2 regions of the Kaistia geumhonensis genome follow, and region 2 is predicted to be linked to the other one. Evidence: predicted binding sites of a transcription regulator. Region 2 holds the regulator's gene; the other holds the start of a gene.
The links. Region 2 encodes LexA, which represses DNA repair genes until DNA is damaged. Its sites were predicted from a motif close to TGTTCNNNNTGTGTTCNG; they were not measured.
Positions count from the first base shown of each region.

Region 1: the regulator LexA is predicted to act here: its motif matches at 7,346-7,363, upstream of QO015_RS17655 (DNA recombination protein RmuC).

Region 1 is NZ_JAUSWJ010000001.1:3,734,600-3,746,407, reverse strand. It holds gene QO015_RS17700 (SDR family oxidoreductase) at 1-497, shown strand, start outside; gene QO015_RS17695 (hypothetical protein) at 513-926, opposite strand; gene QO015_RS17690 (META domain-containing protein) at 1,010-1,717, shown strand; gene hemN (oxygen-independent coproporphyrinogen III oxidase) at 1,824-3,185, shown strand; gene dapE (succinyl-diaminopimelate desuccinylase) at 3,243-4,424, shown strand; gene QO015_RS17675 (hypothetical protein) at 4,438-5,022, shown strand; gene truA (tRNA pseudouridine(38-40) synthase TruA) at 4,975-5,763, opposite strand; gene fmt (methionyl-tRNA formyltransferase) at 5,763-6,695, opposite strand; gene def (peptide deformylase) at 6,700-7,254, opposite strand; gene QO015_RS17655 (DNA recombination protein RmuC) at 7,385-8,539, shown strand; gene QO015_RS17650 (hypothetical protein) at 8,563-8,961, shown strand; gene QO015_RS17645 (DUF924 family protein) at 8,955-9,560, opposite strand; gene recR (recombination mediator RecR) at 9,576-10,181, opposite strand; gene QO015_RS17635 (YbaB/EbfC family nucleoid-associated protein) at 10,326-10,649, opposite strand; gene QO015_RS17630 (DNA polymerase III subunit gamma/tau) at 10,685-11,808, opposite strand, start outside.
Region 2 is NZ_JAUSWJ010000001.1:205,987-217,794, forward strand. It holds gene QO015_RS00960 (adenosylcobinamide-GDP ribazoletransferase) at 1-287, opposite strand, end outside; gene cobT (nicotinate-nucleotide--dimethylbenzimidazole phosphoribosyltransferase) at 381-1,412, shown strand; gene QO015_RS00970 (HIT family protein) at 1,417-1,845, opposite strand; gene QO015_RS00975 (sulfatase-like hydrolase/transferase) at 1,894-3,579, opposite strand; gene QO015_RS00980 (GNAT family N-acetyltransferase) at 3,576-4,826, opposite strand; gene QO015_RS00985 (glycerophosphodiester phosphodiesterase family protein) at 4,900-5,646, opposite strand; gene QO015_RS00990 (RidA family protein) at 5,658-6,119, opposite strand; gene QO015_RS00995 (cell envelope integrity EipB family protein) at 6,329-7,183, shown strand; gene lexA (transcriptional repressor LexA) at 7,340-8,044, opposite strand; gene QO015_RS01005 (amino acid ABC transporter substrate-binding protein) at 8,179-9,201, opposite strand; gene QO015_RS01010 (L,D-transpeptidase) at 9,315-9,950, opposite strand; gene QO015_RS01015 (hypothetical protein) at 9,985-10,575, opposite strand; gene QO015_RS01020 (methylated-DNA--[protein]-cysteine S-methyltransferase) at 10,731-11,303, shown strand; gene QO015_RS01025 (ABC transporter ATP-binding protein) at 11,314-11,808, opposite strand, start outside.

The DNA.
Region 1 (11,808 bases), 3.5 Mb from region 2:
CCTTCGAGGCCACGCCGATGGAGCATATCCGCAAGGTATTCGAGACCAACACGTTCGGCACCATGGCCATGACGCAGGCCGTCATTCCGCAGATGCGCGCCCGGCACTCCGGCATCATCGTCAACGTGACGTCGAGCGTCACGCTGGCCGCCATGCCGCTCGCCGCCGCCTATACCGCCAGCAAGGAGGCCATCGAGGGTTTCACGGGCTCGATCGCTCATGAACTCGCCCATTTCGGCATCGCGGCGAAGCTGGTCGAACCCGGCTACGCCCCGACCACGCGCTTCGCCGCCAACACGTCGCTGCGCGTCGAGGATCTCATCCCGGAGGCCTATGCCGAGTTCGCCCGGCCGATCTTCGCCGCCTTTGCCAATCCCGCGCTGACGACCCGCGAGGCCGATGTCGCGGACGCCGTCTGGCGGGCGGTCCACGATGACACCGGAACGCTGCGCTTCCCGGCCGGGGCCGACGCCGCCGCACTCGCCGCCGCGGCGTGAAAGGGAAGGCCCGCTCTACGAGCAGAGAGTGGCGAGGAAGCGGGCCGCCTCGTCGGTGATGCCGACGATCTTGTCGGTCGCTTGCCGGTAGAGCTTGAAGTCGAGCTCGCGTTGCGGACCTCCGCCAGCGCTGCCGCGAAACGGCTTCAGCTCGGTGCGGCCAAGGGGCTGTCGCGCCCTCGCCTCGCACCGGACGGCGATGGTCACGAGCGGCGTCTGCCGGGCGAGCCCGGCTATGGGCGGAAGCGCCTCGGCGGCCGTGACGATGCCGCGGCCGATCAGGCCGCTCCCGCCGGCGTTTTCGCTGGCGAACAGGAAGATCGTGTCTCCGGCCGCGATCGCCTTGCCGCCATACATCGTCTTCGCGCCGGAGAAGGCGAAGACCGCCGCGTCGATGTCGTCGATCCTCGCCTTGATGACATAGGCCATGGCGCGTCCCCTTGTCGCCACACTGTCCTCTATCATCGCGCCGGGCTGCGGCCCGATGAAGCGGAAAAAGCAAGGGGGAAGCGATGGTCTGTCTGGCAACGCGCATGACGACCCGCGTAGCGGGGCTCGCGACGATCCTGCTGGCCGCGCCGACATTGGCCGCGGAGGCGGAGCCGCTCATCGCGCGCGGCAACGAGCCCTCCTTCCTCATCTCGATCGGCGAGGACGAGGTGGTGCTGCAGATGCCGCTGGACGGGATCACGTTCAGGAGTTCGAACGTGACGCGCTCCACGGTCGACGGCCATCCTCGCATCGAAGTGAGCGCCGGCGGCAACACGCTTGACGTGACGATCGAGCAGCATCTGTGCGCCGACACGATGACCGGCATGCCCTTCCCCGTTGCGGTGCGGGCGGAGTTCAACGGCCAGAAGCTCAATGGCTGCGGCGGATCGACCTTCACGGCGATCGAAGGCGGCTGGCGCGTAATCGCGCTCGAAGGAAAGCCGCTGCCGGACGGCACGATCGCCACCATCGCCTTCGAGGCGCCGGACAAGGTCAGCGGCAAGAGCGGCTGCAACCGCTATTTCGGCGCCTTCAAGCTCGACGCGGAGCGGCTTGCGATCGGCCCGCTCGGCGCGACGCGGATGGCCTGCCCGCCGGACGAGATGGAAATCGAGAGGCGCTTCCTCGATCTCGCCGCCCGGGTGACCCGCGCGACGCCCGGCGAGAACGGCCGGCTGAAGCTCATGACCGGCGACGACGAGGCGATGCTGCTCGACAGGGCCGACTGAGGCGGCCTGTTTGACGAAGCGCAAGGTCGGCGCTTCGCGCCCGCGCTAAGCGCGTCATCGGAGCGGCCGCATCTCCCCGGCCGCAGATGAAGGCCGATCGACAGCGATGAACGCTCCCTTTCCCGCGCCGAGCCTCGATGCCCTCACGCGCCGCATGGTGCCGCGCTACACTTCCTACCCGACCGCGCCGCATTTCTCCGATCAGGTGACGGGCGAGACTTATGGCGCTTGGCTCGAGGCGGTCGCGCAGTCGGACGCGCCGATCTCGCTCTATATCCACGTTCCCTATTGCCGCTCGATCTGCACCTATTGCGGCTGCACGACCCGTGCAGCACGCCGCGACGAGCCGCTCATCGCCTATGCCGCGACGCTCCGGCGCGAGATCGCGCTCGTCGCCGCGCGACTGGGCCACGTCGCGGTCTCTCATATCCATTGGGGCGGCGGCACGCCCAACATCCTGCCGGCCGGCACGATGGAGGCGATCCTCGCCGACCTCGCCGGCTATTTCCGCTTCACGGACGATTTCGAGCACGCGATGGAGCTCGACCCGCGCCATGTGACGGCGGAGGGCGCAAAGGCCTTGGCGGCGCTCGGCGTCAATCGCGCCAGCCTCGGCATCCAGACGCTCGATCCGGCCGTGCAGGAGGCGATCGCCCGCGTCCAGCCGCTCGATGTGGTCGAGGCGAGCTTTTCGGCCTTGCGCGAGGCCGGCATCACCGCGATCAACGCCGATCTCATGTACGGCCTGCCGCTGCAGACCGAAGCCAGCATCGCCGAGACCGCCGAGGCGATGCTGAGGCTGCGGCCCGCGCGCTTCGCCAGCTTCGGCTATGCGCATGTGCCCTGGATGAAGCGCCACCAGACGCTGATCGACGAGGCGACGCTGCCGAACGGCGATGCGCGGCTCCGCCAGGCTGCGCTGATGCGCGATCTGCTCGAGGCCGGCGGCTATCAGGAGATCGGCATCGACCACTTCGCCCTGCCGGACGATCCGCTGGCGGCGGCGGCGCGCGAGGGTCGACTCCGCCGGAATTTCCAAGGATATACCGACGACGAGGCGGTTACGCTCGTCGGCGTTGGCGCCTCCTCGATCGGCCGCACACCGGCCGGCTATGCGCAGAACGCAGCCGACGAACATGGCTGGCGGCGAGCGATCGAGGCGGGGAACCTGCCGATTACCCGCGGCAAGGCGTTCGAGGGCGACGACGCGCTGCGCGCCGCGATCATCGAGCGGCTGCTCTGTGATTTCGCCGTCGACCTGCCGGCGCTGGCCGAGCGGCACGGCGCAGTCGGAGAGACCTTCGCCGCGGAACAAGCCAGCCTCGCCCCGCTCGTCGCCGCCGGCTGGGTAAGCCTCGACGGCGGCCGCCTGGAGATCCGCGCCCATCATCACGCGCTCGCCCGTGTCGTGGCGGCGGAATTCGATGCCTATCTCGGGCGCGGCGGCCGTCATTCCGTCGCGGTCTGATCGCGGCGCGCCCTTCCCTCCCCTTGATCGGCGCGGTGCGGCATGGCACGAGAAACCATGCCCCCCGTACCAGACGCCGCCACCCCGGCCGACCCCGCTCAGCTGCTTTCAGCGCTGATCCGCTGTCCTTCCGTCACGCCGGCCGAGGGCGGCGCCCTCGCGCTTCTCGAATCCGTGCTCGCGCCGGCCGGCTTCATGGTGAGCCGCCCCGTCTTTCGCGAGGCCGGGACGCCGGATGTCGAGAATCTCTTCGCGACCATCGGCTCCGGCGCACCGCACCTCGTCTTTGCCGGCCACACCGATGTCGTGCCGCCGGGCGATCCCGCGCGCTGGTCGCATGGCCCCTTCGCCGGCGACATTGCGGACGGCTTCGTTCATGGCCGCGGCGCCGTCGACATGAAGGGTGGCATCGCGGCCTTCGTCGCCGCGGCGCTCGGCTATCTCGCGGATCGCGGTGGCGCGCCGTCCGGCACAATCTCGCTGCTCATCACCGGTGACGAGGAAGGCCCCTCGGTCAACGGAACCGTGAAGCTGCTCGACTGGGCGGCGAAGAATGGCCACCGCTTCGACGCGGCCATCGTTGGCGAGCCGACCAATCCGAAGCGGCTCGGCGATGCAATCAAGGTCGGCCGGCGCGGAAGCCTGTCGGGCCGCATCACGGTGTTCGGACGCCAGGGCCATGTCGCTTATCCGCATCTCGCCATCAACCCGATCCCGCAGCTCACGAAGCTGATCCGCCGGGTCACCGCCGAGGCGCTCGACGAAGGCTCGGAGCGCTTCGATCCGTCCAATCTCGAATTTGTCGGCCTCGATGTTGACAATACCGCCTGGAATGTCATCCCGGCCGAGGCCAGTGCCCGATTCAACATCCGATTCAACGACCAGTGGACAGTGGCGACGCTGGAAGCCTGGCTGGCGGCGCGCCTCGACGAGGCGGCGGGGAACGAGATCGCCTACGAGCTCGAACTGATGGAAGGGGCGAGCGAGTCCTTCCTGACCCATTCCGCCGAGCTGATCGACAGCCTGACAAACGCAGTCGAGGCCGTAACCGGCCGGCGGCCGGAGCTCTCGACGAGCGGCGGCACCTCGGATGCGCGCTTCATCAAGGATTATTGCCCCGTCGTCGAGTTCGGCCTCGTGGGCGAAACCATGCACCAGGTTGACGAGCGCGCCGCTGTCGAAGATCTCGTGGCGCTGACGGCAATCTACCGACGCTTCCTCGACGACTGGTTCGGCTGAGGCACGGCACACGATGCTCGATCCCGCGACCCGCAGTTCGATCCGCGGCGCCGTCGAGCTGCTGCTCGGCCGACGCGACGCGCTCTCGGCCTTCGATCTCTCCGTCGACGGCTTCTGGCATTCGTTCCGCGCAATGCTGCTGGCCCTGCCCTTCGCCGCGATCAACGCCGCCGTGCAGCACGGCATGCTTCTGGCCGATTCGATCGTCGACAACGGCTCGGATGCGGCCTTCATCGCCGCGCAGCTGACGGACTACGTCGTCGACTGGGTGGCGATGCCGGCGCTGCTGGCGCTGTTCGCGAGCCAGCTCGGCATCACGCGCGGCTATGTCGCCTATATCGTCGTCTGCAACTGGGCGCGGCTGGTGCTCTCCGTGCCGCTGGCAGCGATCGCGCTGCTGCTCGGCTTCGGGTTTCTCGCCATCGAGATGGCGCAGCTGTTGCTGCTCGCCATTCTCGGCGTCGGCATCTTCTACAACTACCGCATCATCCGCTGGACGCTGGGAAAGGGCGCGGGATTTGCAGCGGCGCTGATCGCCGCCGACCTCGTGCTAAGCATCGTCCTCAGCCAGGTCATCGACCGGCTCTTCGGCCTGTAGAAAGCCATACTCCACCCGGACGAGATAGAGCCCGCCGGGCGGGGCCACCGGCCCGCAGGCCTTGCGGTCGCGCGCCTCAAGCACATCGCCGACTGCCGAGGGCGGCCATTTCCCTTCGCCCACCTTCTTCAGCGTGCCCACCATGGACCGCACCTGGTTGTGCAGGAAGGAGCGCGCCGAGACCTCGAACAGCACCTCGTCGCCGGCGCGATGGATCTCCAGAGAATCGAGCGTCTTGAGCGGGCTCTTCGCCTGGCAGTCCGCCGAGCGGAAGGTGGTGAAGTCGTGCTTGCCGAGGAGAAGCTTCGCCCCCTCGCGCATCGCCTCGATGTCGAGGCGCCGCCGTACGTCCCAGACCCGGTCGATGTCGAGCGCCGCCGGGGCGCGGCGGTCGAGCACGCGATAGAGATAATGACGCTTGGTCGCCGAACGACGCGCATCGAAGCTGTCGGGAACAGGCGCCGCCTCGATGACGGCGATCGGCGCCGGCCGCAGCTGCGCGTTCATCGCGTCGCGGATACGCAGCCCCGTCCAGACGCCGGAAAGGTCAAAATGTGCGACCTGGCCGGTCGCATGAACGCCCGAATCCGTCCGGCCGGCGCCCTTGGTGACCGCTGCCTCGCCGGAAAAACGCAGGATCGCCTCCTCGAGCGTCTGCTGCACCGAGGGAGCATTCGCCTGCCGCTGCCAGCCGGCATATGGCCGGCCGTCATATTCGACGAGGATTCGATAGCGAGGCATCAGGAAAGGCGCGCGCCGGCGCCGATCGTCGCACCGCGCAGGAACGCTTCCGCCGAGAGCGGCTTGCCGCCGGCCCGCTGAAGTTCGACGAGGCGGACGGCATCGCTGCCGCAGGCGATCGTCAGCCGATCATCCAGCACAGTCCCGGGCGGCCCGCTTCCTTCACCGGCGGTCGAGCGAAGGATTTTCACGCGCTCGGTCTTGCCCGAAAGCTCCATCTCGCACCAGGCGCCCGGAAAAGGCGACAGGCCGCGGATATGGTCGTGAACGGCGCGAGCGTCGCGCGACCAGTCGATCCGCGCTTCGCCCTTGTCGATCTTCGACGCATAGGTGACGCCGGATTCCGCCTGAGCCTGGCTCGCCAGCGCGCCGCGGGACAGCGCCGCCAGCGCCCGTACCATGAGATCGGCACCGAGCCGGGCGAGGCGGTCATGCAGGTCGCCGGTCGTCGCATCGGCGGGAATGGCGATCCGCTCGGCCATGGCCACCGGACCGGTGTCGAGCCCCTCCTCCATCTGCATGACCATGACGCCCGTCTCGGCGTCGCCGGCCATGATCGCGCGATGGATGGGCGCAGCGCCGCGCCAGCGGGGCAGCAGCGAGGCATGCAGATTGAGGCAGCCATCGCGCGGCGCGTCGAGCACCGGCTTCGGCAGGATGAGGCCATAGGCGACGACGACGGCGACATCCAGATCGAGTGCCGTGAACGCCGCCTGCTCCTCCTCGCCCTTCAGCGAGCGCGGCGTGAAGACGGGAATGCCGAAGCGCTCGGCGACGAGATGGACCGGCGACTTCCGCTCCTCCATGCCCCGTCCGGCGGCTTTTGGCGCCCGCGTGTAGCAGGCGACGACCTCATGGCCCTGGCCGACGATCTCCGTCAGCGTCGGCACCGCGAAATCCGGCGTGCCCATGAAGGCGATGCGGAGGCTCATCGCCTCACATCTCTTCGCTGGCGTGCGGCTTGAATTCGGGCTTGGTCCCGCTCTTGGCGGCCTTGGTGAACTTGCGGATCACCATGTCCCGCTTCAGACGCGAGAGATAGTCGATGAAGAGCTTGCCATCGAGGTGGTCGACCTCGTGCTGGATGCAGGTCGCGAGCAGGCCGTCGGCGTCGATTTCCTGCTGCTTTCCGTCGCGATCGAGATAGCGGAGCTTCACGCCGGCCGGCCGCTCCACCTCTGCGTAGTAGTCGGGGATCGAGAGGCAGCCTTCCTCATAGGTCGAGCGATCATCGACCGAAGAAACGATCTCGGGATTGATGAGGAAGAGCGGCGCGCGCGGCTGCCCTTCCTCGCGCGGCGAGACGTCGATCGTGACGATGCGGCGCGGGACTCCGACCTGGATGGCGGCGAGCCCGATGCCGGGCGCCTCGTACATCGTCTCCAGCATGTCGTCCAGGAAGCGGCGCATCTCGTCGTCGATCCGTTCGACGGGCGCGCTCACGAGACGCAGCTTGGGATCCGGCAGGGTGATGATGTCGAGCTTGGCCATGGAACTCCTCGGGCGTGGCGCCTGAAATAGGCGCTCGGCCGAAGCCGGTCAATCGTGGAAAGCCCGCCTCGCCGCCGTTTTCGGCAACAGATGTTCTTGTTTTGATCTGGTTTCGTCAACAAAATCTGATATGGCTCAACAGATGCAGACCGCCCTGTTCGATCTCGCCGGCCATCCCGTCACGCTGCTCGAGGCGGCGCTCGCCGGAGCGGCGCTGCTGATCCTCATCCTGCTGATCGCGGTCCTCGCAGGACGTCGACGCGCCGGCGAATTTGCGGAGGACGCCGCCGAGGAGCGCCTCGCCGAGGTGATGCGCATGCAGAGCGAGATGGCCGGGCGCATGAACGCCATGGCCGAGCTGCTCGCCCGACGGCAATCCGACCTCGTGCACGGCCTTTCGGAGCGCATGGACATGCTCGGCCACCGCATCGGGCAGAGCATGACCGAGCAGGCGCGCAGCGCCCATGCCGATCTCTCCCGCCTCAACGAGCGGCTGGCCGTCATCGACACCGCGCAGAAGAACCTCACCGAACTGTCGAGCCAGGTGGTCGGCCTGCAGGCGATCCTCGCCAACAAGCAGACGCGCGGCGCCTTCGGCCAGGCGCGGATGGAGGCCATCGTCCAGGACGGCCTGCCGCGCGGCCGCTACGCCTTCCAGGCCACGCTCTCCAACGGCAACCGGCCGGACTGCGTGGTGGAGTTCCCGAACGGAGCACCGCGGCTCGTCATCGACGCGAAATTCCCGCTCGAGGGCTGGAACGCGATCCGCGCCTCGGAGGGCGGCGAGTTCATGCGCGGCGCCGAGGCGCAGTTCCGCCGCGATATCGGCAAGCATCTGAAGGACATCGCCGAGCGCTACCTGATCCCCGGCGAGACTCAGGACACGGCCTTCATGTTCGTGCCCTCCGAATCGATCTTTTCCAGTATCCACGAGCGCTTCGAGGATGTCGTGCAGCAGGCGCACCGGCTGCGCGTCGTCATCGTCTCGCCCTCGCTGCTGCTGCTCTCGATCCAGGTGATCCAGTCGATCCTGCGCGATGCCGACATGCGGGCTCAGGCCCATCTCATCCAGAACGAGGTGATGAAGCTGATCGAGGATGTCGGGCGCCTCGACGACCGCGTGGCCAAGCTGCAGACGCATTTCGGCCAGGCGTCGCGCGACATCGAGGACATCCTCGTCTCGACCCGCAAGGTGAAGAGCCGCGGCGAGCGCATCGGCGCGTTGGAACTCGCCGAGGACGACGCCCCGCTGCCTGCCCAGCGCGACCTTCTCGCGGGGGAATGACGGTGGCCGGCCGGGCGCAATCGTTGACCGGCCGGATCGCGGCAGCGGGCGCCGCTTATTTCGCGATCGTCTTCATCGCGGGCTTCCTGTTCGGAACGCTGCGGACGCTGTGGCTGACGCCTTGGATCGGCCCGCTCGCGGCCGTGGCGGCCGAGCTGCCGCCGATGCTCGCGATCGCCTACGCAGCCTCGGCGCCGATCATGCGGCGCTTCGCCGTCGGGACCCGTGCCGAACGGCTCGCCGCCGGGCTGGTCGCTTTCATTCTGCTGATGGCGGCGGAGTTCGCTCTCGCCGCCGCGTTCGGAATCCCGCCCGCCGCCTATGCCGCGAGCTGGCTGACCGCTCCGGGCGCCCTCGGGCTTCTCGGGCAGGTCCTGTTCGCGCTCGTTCCGGCGCTGCGAGGACCTCGGCCCGCTCAGTAACCGCGCCCATGCTCCGCGAGGAAGGCGGCTTCCTCGGCCGTGTTCTCCCGGCCGAGCCAGTCGTTGCGGTGCGGGAAGCGGCCGAAGCGGCGGATGAGGTCGCGGTGCTTCTCGGCGAAGACGAGATAGTCCCTGTAGGTCTCCTTCTGCTCGTCCGGCGCGGCGGCGAGCAGGTCCTCGAAAAGGCGGACCGAAAGGTCCTGATCCTCAATCGCCTCGCTGTGCTCGAAGGGAAGATAGAGGAAGACCCGCTCGATGAGTGCGAAGCGCCCCACGCCGGCGTCGATCGCCGCGCGGGCATGGCGCCGCGCGGCCGCGTCATAGGCGAAGGCCCGCTTGTCCGACCGGAAGATGTTGCGCGGGAACTGGTCGAGCATGATCACGAGGCCGACGATTTCGGTCCGGTCGAGATCGGCGAGCACCCAGTCATGTGCCGCGACCGCATCGAGGAACGGCCCGAACAGCGTGAAGATCTCGGTATCGGTCGCCTCGCTGCGCTCGAACCAGATCGCCGCCTTCTCGGCGGGGAAATGCTCCGCCGTCGGCAGATGGCCGCACCAGTAGCGATGCGACTCTGCGAGGATGTCGTCCGGGATCATGGCTGGTCCTCCTGGTCAGAGCGGCGTGCGGGCGCGGATCGCGGCCGAGAGGGTGCCCTCGTCGAGATAATCGAGCTCGCCGCCGACCGGCACCCCATGGGCGAGGCGCGAGACCTTGACCGGAAGTCCGGCGAGACGATCCATGATCACATGCGCCGTCGCCTGCCCGTCGACCGTCGCGTTGACGGCTATGATCACTTCCGACACCTCGCCCCCCGCGCAGCGCGCGACGAGCGCATCGATCGTGAGGTCGTCGGGCCCGACGCCGTCGAGCGGCGACAGCGTGCCGCCGAGCACATGGTAGCGCGCATCGATCGCCCCGGCCCGCTCGAGCGCCCAGAGATCGGCGACATCCTCGACGACGACGATGGTCCGCGCGTCCCGGCTGGCATCCGTGCAGATCGTGCACGGATCGGCGGTGTCGACATTGCCGCAGACCGAACAGGTGACGATCCGCTCGGCGGCGACCGTCATCGCGCTCGCGAGCGGGGCGAGCAGCAGGTCCTTCTTCTTCACCAGCGCCAGCGCCGCCCGCCGCGCCGAACGCGGGCCGAGGCCGGGCAGCCGCGCCAGCAACTGGATCAGCCTCTCGATCTCGGGACCGGCGACGGCGCGCGGCATGATGGTCTCTCCGCTTCAGCGTTGACTGCGGCTCGGGCGGCCGAAGCCGGATCGGCGCGCTTGGCCCCACTGCGGGGGCTCACCTGTCGAGCTTCCTTGCTCCTCTCCAGTGGGGAGAGGTGAAGACGAGGGGGCCCGCTGCCCTCAGAAAGGAAGCTTGAGGCCCGGCGGCAGGCCGAGGCCGCCGGTCAGCGACTGCATCTTGTCGGCCATCAGCTTCTCGGCCTTGCCGCGCGCGTCGGCATGGGCGGCGATGACGAGGTCTTCGAGGATCTCGCCCTCGTCGGCCTTCAGCAGCGACGGATCGATGGCGATCTTCCGCAGGTCGCCCTTGGCCGTCATGGTGACGGTGACGAGGCCGGCGCCGGCGCTGCCCTTCACCTCGAGGGTGGCGATCTCGTCCTGCATGGCCTGCATCTTGGACTGCAGTTCCTTGGCCTTGCTCATCATGCCCATGATGTCGCGCATCGGGGTGTTCCTCTCGCCTGGCTTGCGTGATGGGTTCAGTCGTCGGCCTGCTCGGCGGCGTCGTCGCCGGCCTCGACAGGCGGCGGCGCGATCGGCGCCTCGGCGCTCTCCTCGCCGCGGATCTGCACGTCGACGATCTCGGCGCCGGGAAAGCGCGCGAGCACCGCCGCGACCAGCGGATCGGCCTTCGCGTCGCTCTTCTGGCGCAGCCGCTCGGCTTCCTGCCGTTCGGCGATTGTCTCGCTGGTGGCGCCACGGCCGACGACGACGGAGAAGCGTTCCCCCGTCCATTCTGTGATCCGCCGCGACAGATCGGAGGCGAGCGTCCGCGAGGCGTGCTCGGTCGGCTCGAATTCGAGGAGGCCCGGCTCGAAGCGGATCACGCGCACCTCGCGCTCCAGCGCAAGCTTGAGCGGCAGGTCGCGCTTCTGCCCGACAAAGGCGACGAGATCCTCGAAACGCTGGAAGCGGATCGCCGGCACTGCCTTCTGCGGCGCGGATGCCGCCATCTGCGGTTCGGCGGCGCGCGCCATCGGACTGCCCGAAGACACGAGCGACGGCCCGCCGGAGGAAAAGCTCGCGCGCGGCGCGGACGGATGATGGCCGGCCGGGGAAGAGGATGACGGAGGCGGCGCGGACGGGGCAGAGGACGGCGGCGCAAGCGGCGTCGCCCCACCCTTCAGCAGCCGCAACGCCTCGTCCGGCGTCGGCAGGTCGCTCGCATGGGCGATGCGGATCAGCGCCATGTCGGCGGCGGCGAGCGGCCGGCTCGACCCCTGCACTTCCTCGATGCCCTTGAGCAACATCTGCCAGGCGCGCGACAGGACGCGCAGCGGCAGCGCGGCGGCGAACTCGGTCGCCCGGCGACGCTCGGCCTCGGGCATGCCGCCATCCTCGGCGGCGCCGGGCACGACCTTGATGCGCGTGACGAGATGGGTGAAAGCGGCGAGGTCCTGCAGCACGACGCCCGGCTCGGCACCGATGTCGTACTGGTCCTTGAGAAGCGCCAGCGCCTCGGCGATCCGCCCGGCCATCAGTGCCTCGAAGAGATCGATGACGCGGCTGCGGTCGGCGAGGCCGAGCATGCCGCGCACGTCCTCGGCGACGATCCGCCCCGCGCCATGGGCGATGGCCTGATCGAGCAGCGACAGCGAATCGC
Region 2 (11,808 bases):
ACCACGAGAGCGGCGGCCATTGGCGGCAGCTTCAGCGCCGAGACTACGAGAAGGAGGACGCCGCCGGCGAGCCCGATCAAGCCGCCCGCGACGGGAAAGGAGCGGACGGCGCCGCGCAGATCCGCTCCATCCGTCCGCGCAAGACCGAGCCGCTCTGCCGGGATGCGCGTCAGGAAGGCGAGCGAGACGGCGACGTCCCTTGGAAATCTCCCGAACTTTCGCTCCGTCGCGTCCATCACCGCCCCCGTCCGTCCGCCGCCATCACCGCTGCCATGGCCCGCCGTCATTTCCCGCCGCCTTGCGCGCGGCCCGACGAGGGTTATAGATCGCCCGCCTGCGACCGGCCAGTTCATGGGTCGCCCCCGAGACAGAGTTCCGCCATGCCCCGCTCCGCCACCGGCCTTCCCTTCGACGATTTCCGTGCGCTTCTCGGCTCGATGCCCGGTCCCGACGCGGCCGCGGTCGCCGCCATCCGCGCCCGCGACGCCGAGCTGACGAAGCCCGCCGGCTCGCTCGGCCGCATGGAAGAGCTCGCGGAATGGCTGGGCGCCTGGCAGGGCAGGGCGCAGCCGGCGGTGCTACGGCCGCTCGTCGCCATCTTTGCCGGCAATCACGGCGTCGCTGCCCGCGGCGTCTCCGCCTATCCGGCCAGCGTGACGCAACAGATGGTCGAGAATTTCGCGGCCGGCGGCGCGGCGATCAACCAGATCTGCATCGCGCACGACCTCGGGCTCAAGGTGTTCGACCTCGCGCTCGACGTGCCGACCGGTGACATCACCATCGAGCCGGCGCTCGACGAGCCGGGCTGCGCGGCGACCATGGCCTTCGGCATGGAGGCGACGGCCGACGGCATCGATCTCCTCATCCTCGGCGAGATGGGGATCGGCAACACGACGGTGGCCGCGGCGCTCGCGGCAGGCCTTTTCGGCGGCAAGGGCGCGGACTGGGTCGGCCCAGGAACCGGCCTCGATGCCGAAGGGGTCGCGCACAAGGCCGCGATTGTCGATCAGGCGCTGGCGCTCAACGAGGGCTCCCTCGCGGATCCGCTCGAGGCGCTGCGCCGGCTCGGCGGGCGGGAACTCGCCGCGATCGTCGGCGCGATCCTCGCCGCGCGGATGAGCCGCATTCCGGTGATCGTCGACGGCTATGTCGCGACGGCTGCGGCGGCGGTTCTCTACCGGCTCGACCCCTCGGCGCTCGATCACTGCCAGTTCGGCCATCTCTCGGCCGAGCCGGCCCATGCGAAGCTGCTCAAACTGATGGGCAAGCGGCCGCTGCTCGATCTCGGCATGCGGCTCGGCGAGGGAACCGGCGCGGCACTCGCGGCCGGCCTCGTGAAGGCCGCGGCGCTAATCCATACGGGCATGGCGACCTTCGCGCAGGCCCATGTCGCCGGGCCTGCGGCAACCTGACGTCTCAGCCGGCCGCGAGCGCCGCCTTGAGCTTCGCGGCCTGCTCCGCCAGGACATCCGGCTTTTCCATCGTGCCGGAATGCGGCGCGAGGGCGATCCCGTCATAGCGCGGGATCACATGCACATGCAGGTGGAACACGGTCTGTCCGGCCGGCGCCTCGTTGAACTGCGCGATGAAGACACCGTCCGCCTCGAAGGCTGTCTTGGCCGCGCGCGCCAGCTTCTGCACGACCGGCAGGAGCTTCGCGAGGACCGCCGGATCGGCGTCAAGCAGATTGCGCGACGGCGCCTTGGGGAGGACCAGAAGATGGCCGGGCGATTGCGGCATCACGTCCATGAAGGCGACGGTGTCGTCGTCCTCGTAGACGCGATGCGACGGGATTTCGCCGCGCAGGATCTTCGCGAAGATGTTGCCGTCGTCATAGGCGGTCATCGGGGCCTCCCTCGGTCGCGACCTTGGTAGCGGGCGAGACCCGCCGCATCAAGCGCGGCGGGGCGATGGCGCGGGCCGATTGCGCGCCGGGGCGAGGTCGATGAGGCCCGCCTCGACCAGCGTGCGGTGGAAGCGGCGCTTGCGCTCGGACGGCGTCGCGACGTAGCGGTCGCCGAGTTCCTCGATGAGGTCGAGCCGCGTCGCGGAGACCGCGTCGAGCGGCAGGCCGGCGGCCTTCAGCGCCACCGTGCCGAGCTGTGCGATGTCGAGCCGCTCCGGCAGCCCCTCGAAATCGGCCTCGAAATTCAGCGCCTCGATGGCGAAGAAGGTCTCGAACTGGCGCGGATCGTCGGGTCGTAGGTTCTGTGCCCGCTCGATCGCCCGCGACATGGTCGGCTGGTGGTCGCCATAGCGGACGATGAGCATCGGCCTTTCCGGATGGCGGGCGAGCAGGGCGGCGCGGAAGGCGGCATAGCTGTCGGCCGTCTCGCAGAGGCGCGCATAATATTCGCCATAGGTGGCATCCGGCAGCACGCTTTCGGCGATTCGGCGCTCTTCCTCATAGGTGCCGGCGGGGACGAGCCGCGTCTCGTGCGGCCCGTGATTGTAATTGGTGAGCACCATGGCGAAACGCGGCGCCGGATCGCGATCGAGGGAAGCAGAGAGGGCACCGAGCGTCGCGGGGAAGAAGTCCGCGTCGGAATTCGTCGCCTCGAAGGCTTCGAGATCGAAGGGGGCGGGGTAGTCGTCGGAGAACACGCGCTCCTCGACGCCGAGCCCGCCATAGAAGGCGTCGTAGCTGAGGAAGTTCCGGCGGCAGCTGGTCGCCAGCATCGAGCGATAGCCGAGCGCCGCGAGCTCCGACGGCAGCGAATGCGCGAAGCGGCCGGCACCCTTGCTGAAGAGGAAATAGCTGTCCGGTCCAAAGCTCGCGGACGAGAGGCCCGTGAGCAGGCTGAACTCGGTCTGCCACGAGCCGCCGCCATAGATATCGACATGCAGGCGGCCCGAATGGGCGCCGGGCGGCGTCAGGAAATCGGCGACGCGCTCGTCGACGGTGAGCCCATAGCTGCGCGGATCGAAGACCGACTCGTGCTGGATCACGATGATGTCGGGCCGGACCGCGCCGCGCGCCGGCAGGGGCGGGGAGAGCGGCAGGGGAACGTCGCCCACATCGAGCATGCGTAGCCCGCCCGTCGGCCACCAGCTGGCGATATCGGCCAGCGACGCCATGAAGAAGGAGAAAAGGCCTGAGCGGGCCGTGACGTCGCGACGCCAGCGCTCGGCGCCGCCGGTCGCGTAGAAGGTCGCGAAGAGGAGCGCGATGCCGAGCGCGAACAGCGCGGCGCGCTCGGAGAAGGGCAGCACCGGCCCGGCCGCCAGCGCCATCGCGGCGATGGCGGCGATGGCTAGCAGTACGGCGGCGGCGATCGTCAGCGCGGCGGTGGCGCGATACTGCTTCAGCATGAAGGGGATCGTGCCGGCGAAAGTGAGGGCGAGATCGGCGACGGCGAGCTTCATGCCGCTGTGGTGATGCTTGACGCCCGAGGCGCCGGCGATCGTCACGCCGAGAATGATCGCGAGTAGGGCCGAACGGGCAAGATCGCCGAAGAGAACCAGGAACAGCCCGACCAGCGCCGCGTAGCCGGCAAGGCCCATGGCGACGCGGCGGGGCTTCCGCTCCGTCGCCGCGACAATGGCGAGGCCGGCGAGAAGGATGTTGATGCCGTTCATGCGTCGCTTGCCTTGAAGGGTGAATGCTCGTCCAGAAAGGCGTGCTCTGCCGCAACGGCCTCCCGCTCGCGCCTCAGATAATCGGCGACGGCGGCACGGAAGTTTCGGTCGGCGATCCAGTGCGCCGAGCGGGTGATCACGGGCCGATAGCCGCGCGCCAGCTTGTGCTCGCCCTGCGCACCCGCCTCGACCCGCGGCAGGCGATGCGCGATCGCCCATTCGACGGCCTGATGATAGCAGATCTCGAAATGCAGGAACGGCACCTCCTCAACGGCGCCCCAGTAGCGGCCGTAAAGCGCGTCGGAGCCGATGAGGTTGAGCGCGCCGGCGATCCGCCTGCCGCCGCGCCGCGCGAAGATGAGCAACACGCGGTCGGCCATCGCGGCGCCGAGCAGCGAGAAGAAGCGGCGGTTGAGATAGGGCCGGCCCCACTTTCGCGCGCCAGTGTCATGATAGAAATCGAAGAAGGCGTCCCAGGCCGCCTCGTCGATGTCGCGGCCGGTGACGATCTCGACCTCGATGCCACCCGCCAGCGCGTCGCGGCGCTCGCGACGGATCGTCTTGCGCTTCTGCGAGGTGAGCGCGTCGAGAAAATCCTGGAAGTCGCGATAGCCCGGATTGTCGAACTGGAACTGCTGGTCGGCACGCCCGAGGAATCCGGCGCCTTCGAGAACCGCCGCGTCCTCTTCGACGAGAAACGTCGCGTGGACGGAAGAGGCCCCGGCGCGCCGCGCGAGTTCGCAAAGGCCCGCCGCGAGGGTCTCGCGCGCGACCGGGCTCGCATCGGGACGGGTCAGCAGGCGGCGGCCGGTCGCCGGCGTGAACGGCACCGAGACCTGGAGCTTCGGATAGTAGCTGCCGCCCGCGCGCTCATACGCATCGGCCCAGCCGTGGTCGAAGACATATTCCCCCATCGAATGGGTCTTCTCGTAGCAGGGCACGACCGCCTCGGGCACGCCGGCTGCATCTTCGAGCACGAGATGGCGCGCCTGCCATCCGGAGCGCGCCACGGCGCAGCCGGCTGCTTCCAGGCAGCGCAGGAAATCATGCGCGATGAAGGGGTTGTAGGGCTGAGGCAGCGGGTCGCCACCGCCGCTGTCTGCGCGAAGCGCCCGCAGGGTCGCGCCGACATCCTCGCCGAGCGGGCGAACGGAATCCCATCCCGGATTGGCGCAGCCGTCCCAGGCGGCACGCTCGATCTCGGTCAACGATGAGAGAACGGTGAGGCGCGCGTGGGTTGCGCTCATCGGCACGGGTCATCCTGCGGCGGGAGGCCGACTGCAAATCTAGGCGTCGGGGCGGCTTTTGGAAGGGCCGCGCTCAGGCGTCGGGATCGAAGCCCTCGAAGGTGATCTGATCGGCGACCCGGCGCGCCTTCTCGCGGTCGGCCGGCGTGCGGATGGTCCAGGTGATCAGCGGTCGTCCGATGGCCCGCAGCACCGAAGTCGCGAGGGTCGGCAGGCCGTGGATGTCGTAGGAGACGAAGGCGGCGCCGACCCGCGGCACATCGAGGACGTGCCGCAGCCGCCGCCGCTTCGTCGCCGGCAGGAAGCCCCAGTCGTTCAGATCGGTGTAGCGGTCGGCGACGATGCCGCGCGGGATCTGCGGCGTGAGCCGCTGCATGGCGGCCATGGAGTCGGGATCGAAGGACATGACCACCACGGGACCGTCATAGCCGGCGAGGATCGGCGCCGCCGCCTCTTCCAGCTTCCGGTTGCCCGAGAAATCGCTCTTCAGCTCCAGCACCAGCGGTACCGCGCCGGCGACCGTCGCGAGCAGTTCGCCGAGCGTCGGCACGCGGTCGCTGCCGCTGCGGAAATCGAGCGACTTGAGGGCCGAAAGACTGAAGCCGTCGACACGGCCGGTCCCCTCGAGGACCCGGTCGACCGTATCGTCATGGAAGACGACCACCGCGCCGTCCGCCGAAAGCTGCAGGTCGACCTCGATCGCGAAGCGATGCTCCACCGCCGCGCGGACGGCCGAGAGCGTGTTCTCCACGCGGCCTGCGGCGGCATCGTGGTAGCCGCGATGGGCGATCGGACGCGCGGTCAGCCAGGCGGGAGCCATACGGTGCGTCCTCAGGCGATCTCGATGATCGCTTCCACCTCGACGGCGACGCCGAAGGGTAGGCCACCGACGCCGACCGCCGAACGGGCGTGGCGGCCCTTCTCGTCGAAGATCTCGACCATGAAATCCGACGCGCCGTTGACGACCTTCGGCTGATCGGTGAAGGCGGGCGTGCCGTTCACGAAGCCGGTGAGCTTCACAATCCGCGCGACGCGGTCGAGATCGCCGAGGGCGGCGCGCGCCTGCGCCAGGATGTTGATCGCGCAAAGCCTGGCCGCGGCCCGGCCTTCCTCGATGCCGAACTCCTCGCCGAGCTTGCCGACATAATCGACACCGTTCGGGCCGACCGGGATCTGGCCGGAGATGTAGAGCATTCCCCGGCTTTCGACGAAGGGAACATAGTTGGCGGCTGGCGCGGCCGGCTGCGGCAGCGTGATGCCGAGCGAGGCGAGGCGGGCTTCGATGGCGCTCATGGGCACGGACTCCGGCAGGAACGGATCAGAAGGGAACCGCGCTGGTTTCGCCCGATTTCGGCCGTGCTGCAAGGCAATAAGCGGTTCATCATCCCGGGCATCGTCGCGAATCGTCGTGGACTTTGCAGCCTTTCGAGATTGAAATGGGATGATGTCGCGGTGACGACGGAGGAGTGCCCCAGACGATGCCCGCTTCGGTGCTTCAGCGCATGACGGCCAGGACCCTTTGCTCCGCCGCCCTTTTCGCGGCCCTCGCGGGCGCGGCCGGCACGGCGCTCGCCGCGACGGGCAGCGTCACCGCGATGGTCGCCCACCGCGCCGTCTACGACCTGACGCTCGACCAAGACAGTTCCTCGGACACCGTGAGCGACGCCGAAGGACGCATGGTCTATGATTTCGCCGGCTCGGCCTGCGACGGCTATACGACGCGGCTCCGCTTCGTGACGCGCATCAGCGACGAGGACGGCAATGCACGGCTGACCGACGTTGCGACGACGACCTTCGAGGATGTTGCCGGCAAGACCTTCAACTTCTCGACCAAGAGCTTCGTCGACGGCACGATCTCGGAGGATAGCTCGGGTTCGGCCGCGCGCGGCGCCGGCGACGTGCAGGTGACCATCGCGAAGCCGAAGCCGGCGCATTTCACGATCCCGCAGAACTTCAGCTTCCCCAACCAGCATCTCGCCGCGATCATCGACGCGGCGCGCGCGGGCAAGCATTTCATGCAGATCGACCTCTATGACGGCTCGGACCAGGGCAAGAAGTCCTATGCGACCTCGGCCGTGATCGGCGCGGAGAATGCCGGCACCGACGATCTGGGCGACGAGGCGACGGCGCGGGGCGCCGGCCTCGCCAATATCCGCTCCTGGCCGGTGACGATCAGCTATTTCACCGACGAGAAATCGGACGGCGAGCAGAAGCCCTCCTACGAGCTGTCTTTCATCATCTACGAGAACGGCATCACGCGGCGCATGAAGCTCGACTATGGCGACTTCGCGCTCAAGGGAAAGCTGGTGCAGCTCGATCTCAGCCCGACCAAGGTCGCGGCGAAGAACTGCCGGTAAGGGCAGGGCGTCGGGGCAAGCCCCGACGAAAGCGCATGCCGAGCCCGATGGCAGCTGCGAACGGCCGGGCGCGCTCGTCCGATCGGCGCGATCAGCGATGCGACCCGGCCAACGCGCGCCGGGATCGCCGATCGAAAGGCTGCTCTGCCCTCTGCCCTAGTACCGGCGCATGAGGCCGACGAGGCGGCCCTGGATGCGGACGCGGTCGGGGCCGAAGATGCGGGTCTCATAGGCGGGATTGGCCGCCTCGAGCGCGACCGACGCGCCACGGCGCCGCAGCCGCTTCAGCGTCGCCTCTTCCTCGTCGACCAGCGCGACGATGATGTCGCCGCTATCGGCGTTCTCCGTCTTGCGGATGAGCACGGTATCGCCGTCGAGGATGCCGGCCTCGATCATCGAATCGCCGCGCACTTCGAGCGCGAAATGCTCGCCCGGCCCCAGCATTTCCGGCGGCACGGTGATGGCGTGGCTCTGGGTCTGGATCGCGGAGATCGGCACGCCGGCCGCGATGCGGCCCATGACCGGCACGACGACCGGATCGTTGGCGGCTTCCGGCGTCTCGACGCCACGCATGCGCCCGAGGCTGCCCTCGATGACGCTCGGCGCGAAGCCGGCTTTCTTCGGGCGAGCAAGGCCGGGCGACATAGCCTCCGGCAGGCGGACAACCTCCAGCGCTCGTGCCCTGTTGGGCAGGCGGCGGATGAAGCCGCGCTCCTCCAGCGCCTTGATCAGGCGATGGATGCCCGACTTGGACCTCAGATCGAGAGCGTCCTTCATCTCGTCGAAGGACGGGGGAACGCCCGCTTCCTTCAGACGCTCCTGGATGAAGAGGAGAAGCTCATATTGTTTTCTCGTGAGCATTTCGGGGTCCGCGCGCCAGAATCATCCGGTACAAAACACGAACAACCTATCCGTTCCCCTGATGTTCCGCAAGGACCGTGCGTTAGTGCACAGAGCGCGCGTCCGAATTGGGCGGCGATACGCCTGGCCCGCCGTCAGCGGATCGGCGGCGCATACTGGATGCCGCCCTTGCTCCAGATCTGGTTGAGGCCCCGCGGGATGCCGAGCTTCGAATTGACGCCGAGATTGCGCTCGTAGATCTCGCCGTAATTTCCGACGGCCTTGACGACGGCGACGACCCAGTCGTTCGGGACGCCGAGCTTCGTGCCGAAATCGCCCTCGGTTCCGACGAGCCGCTTCACCTCGGGCTTCGTCGAGGCCTTGGCCTCGTCAATCCGGTCCGACGAAAGCCCAATCTCTTCAGCGTTGATGAGGGCGAAGTTCACCCACTGAATGAAGAGACGCCATGCGGGATCGCCCTCGCGGACCGCCGGGCCGAGCGGCTCCTTGGAGATCACGTCGGGCAGGATGATGCTGTCGGCGGGATCCTGGAGGCTCGCCTTCTCGGCGTAGAGCTGGGACACGTCGGAGGTGATCGTGTCGCATTTGCCGGCCTTGTAGGCCTCGAGAGCCTCGTCGGAACTCGCCGCCGGCACGGCGGTGAACTTCATGTTGTTGGTGTTGAAGAAGTCGATGAAATTCGGCTCCGTCGTCGTGCCGGTCTGAACGCAGACCGTCGCGCCGTCGAGTTCCAGCGCCGACGTCTTGCCGCTCGCGCGCTTCACCATGAAGCCCTGGCCGTCGTAATAGGTGACTCCGGCGAACGCGATGTCCAGATCCGCCTCGCGGCCGAGCGTCCATGTCGAGTTGCGCGACAGAAGATCGATCTTCCCCGACTTCAGCGCCTCGAAACGGTCGGTCGCCGAGAGCGGCACATAGGTGACCTTGGCGGGATCGCCAAAGATCGCGGCCGCGACCGCCTTGCAGAAATCGACGTCGAATCCGGACCAGGCGCCGCTCGCGTCCTGCTGGCCGAAACCGAGAAGGCCGGTGTTGACGCCGCAATTGAGCGTGCCACGGGCCTTGACGTCGTCGAGCGTTGCGGCGCCGGCGGCGGAGATGCCGGCTGCGAGCGCCGCGGCCGAGGCGAAGAGGGTCAGGGCGGATCGGATGGACATGTCGGTTCCCCGTTGTCGGCGCCGCCTTGCCGGCGGGCCGTTGACTGTTGCGGCGGGCGCGACGCGCCGGCCAGAGGCGCGCACCAGCGGCGCGCGCCCTTCCGAACCGCTGATCAGAGCTTGGCGCGCTGCAGCACGACGACTTTCGTGCCGACCGGCACCCGCTCGTAGAGATCCATCACGTCGGCATTCACCATGCGGAAGCAGCCCGACGACAGCGCATGACCGATGGTCTGCGGCTGGTTGGTGCCGTGGATGCGATAGACGGTGTCGCCGAGATAGAGTGCGCGTGCGCCCATCGGGTTGCCCTCGCCGCCGGCCATGAAGCGGGGCAGGTAGGGCTGGCGCTTGATCATCTCCGGCGGCGGGCGCCAGTCGGGCCACTCGGTCTTGCGCGAGACCTTCAGCAGGCCAGACCACTGGAACCCGTCGCGTCCGACGCCGACGCCGTAGCGCAGCGCGCGGTTGTCGCCCTGGACGAGATAGAGGAACCGCTCGTCGGTGTTGATGATGATGGTGCCCGGCTTCTCCGTCGTACGGAAATAGACGGGCTGCATCCGGAATTCGGGCGGCAGCAGGGACTGCTCCGGCGTCGGCACCAGTCCGGGCTGGTCGCCGATCTGCAGGGGAGCCCGGGCGTCGGTCGTCGCCGATTGCGCCGCAGCGGTCGCGGCGATCGTGCCGATGACGGCGGCGATCAGCGTCCTGGCGAGCGATCCGGGCGAGGAGGGTCGTGTCGTCTTTCGCATGCGTGCCTCGTGGATGCCTGAATGCGGTGTCGGCTCAGCGGGTCGTGGTCGCCGAGGCAGGCGGCAGGGTCAAGGCCGAGCCGGCCGCCGGCGCGGCGGATGCGGTCGGGGCGAGCGGAGCGGCCGGTGCGTCGCAGCGCACGAAGACCATCGTGCCGTAGCGCGCCGTGACCGTCGGATCGACCCAGGCAGCGACAAGCACGCCGTTCTGGAAGGACGTCACCTGCCGGTCCTTGGCCGTGCCGGGCGGGCCGGGCGGTCCGATATAGATGCGGCCGCCGGCGTTCTTCACGAACACTTCCGACGGTTGCGTCTGGTCGGCGAGATACATCATCACGCCGCCATTCGGACCCTTGGTGATGACATAGGGGTTGGAGCAGTAGCGGCGCGCCTCGTTGGCCGTCCGCGCGAGGTCGGCCTCGTTGCGGAACGAGCCGAGGCCCCATTTGCCGACCAGCTCGTCGGAGGTGAACATCGGAACGGCCGGCGCTGCGGGAACCGCGGCGCTCTCGATGGCATTTTCCGACGTGCAGGCGGCGAGCGCCGCGGCCGCGGCGAGAATGGCCGAGAATCCCAGATGCCGGCGTGCCAGGCCGCTGCCCGGAGCCCTGATCGCATGCACCATCCGTTCCCTCCCGCGGTTGGTCCTGCGCCGGCGTCGCGCCTGAGACGCATTTGCCGGAACGTCGCCATGATGAAGAGCCGTCCGCCCAAACGCAACCGCCTCCTCTCGCGGCGCAAATGGTCGCCAGAATTTCCGATCATGCTAGGATCGCCGCGATGACAATCCGATTTGCCCTTTTCGATACGCCGCTCGGCCGCTCCGCCATCGTCTGGGGGGCGGACGGAATTCGGAGGACGCTGCTGCCGGAGCGCGATCCTGCGACCACGCTGCAGCTTCTGCGCCGCATGTTCCCCGAGGCCGAGCCCGGCGAGCCGACAGGCGCGGTCGCCGCCGCCGCCGCGGGCATGCGCTCGCTGCTGGAGGGCGGGCGCGAGGATCTGCGAGAAGCGCCGCTCGACATGTCGGGTCTCGACCGGTTCTCCGTCGCGGTCTATCAGGCGCTGCGCACCGTCGGCCCCGGACAAACGATCACCTATGGCGCGCTGGCGGAGCGGGCCGGGGCGCCCGGCGCCGCGCGAGCCGTCGGCGTGGCCCTCGGGCGCAACCCGTTCCCGATCATCGTGCCGTGCCACCGCGTGCTCGCCGCTGGCGGCCGCACGGGCGGCTTCTCCGCGCCGGGCGGGGTGGTGACCAAGCTCGAGATCCTGACGCGGGAGCGCGCACGGGTCGGCGAGACGGCAGGCCTCTTCGACGATCTCGGCCTGCCGCTGTCGCTGCGCCGGCGCTGAGGGCCGCGGCTCAGGCCGCCTTCAGCGCCATCTCGGTCTCGCCGTCGAAAAGGTGGATGCGTCCCTGGTCGAACTCCAGGAAGATCATCTCGTCGGGAGCGACGTGAACGCTGGCGGGCACGCTGATGTTCACGATCGAGCCGGAGAGGAAGGCCTGGACGAAGGTGATGTCGCCGGTCGGCTCCACCGTATAGACCTTGGCGGGAACCGCGCCCGGCGTGGCCGACTTGTGCAGCCGGATCGTGGAATGGCGCGCGCCGAGGACGATCTTGCGGCTCGTCGCCCTCTCTACCTTGCGCGCGTTTTCCGCCGAGAGCGGCAGCGTCCACCCTTCGGCGCTGGTGAGCACCGCCGAATCGCCCGCTCCCGACGCCTCGAGCGGCACGAGGCTCATCGCCGGGCTGCCGACGAAGCTCGCGACGAACATGTTGACGGGGTTGGCGAACACCTCGGCCGGCGCATCATATTGCTGCAGGAAGCCGCCATTCATGACCGCCATCCGGTC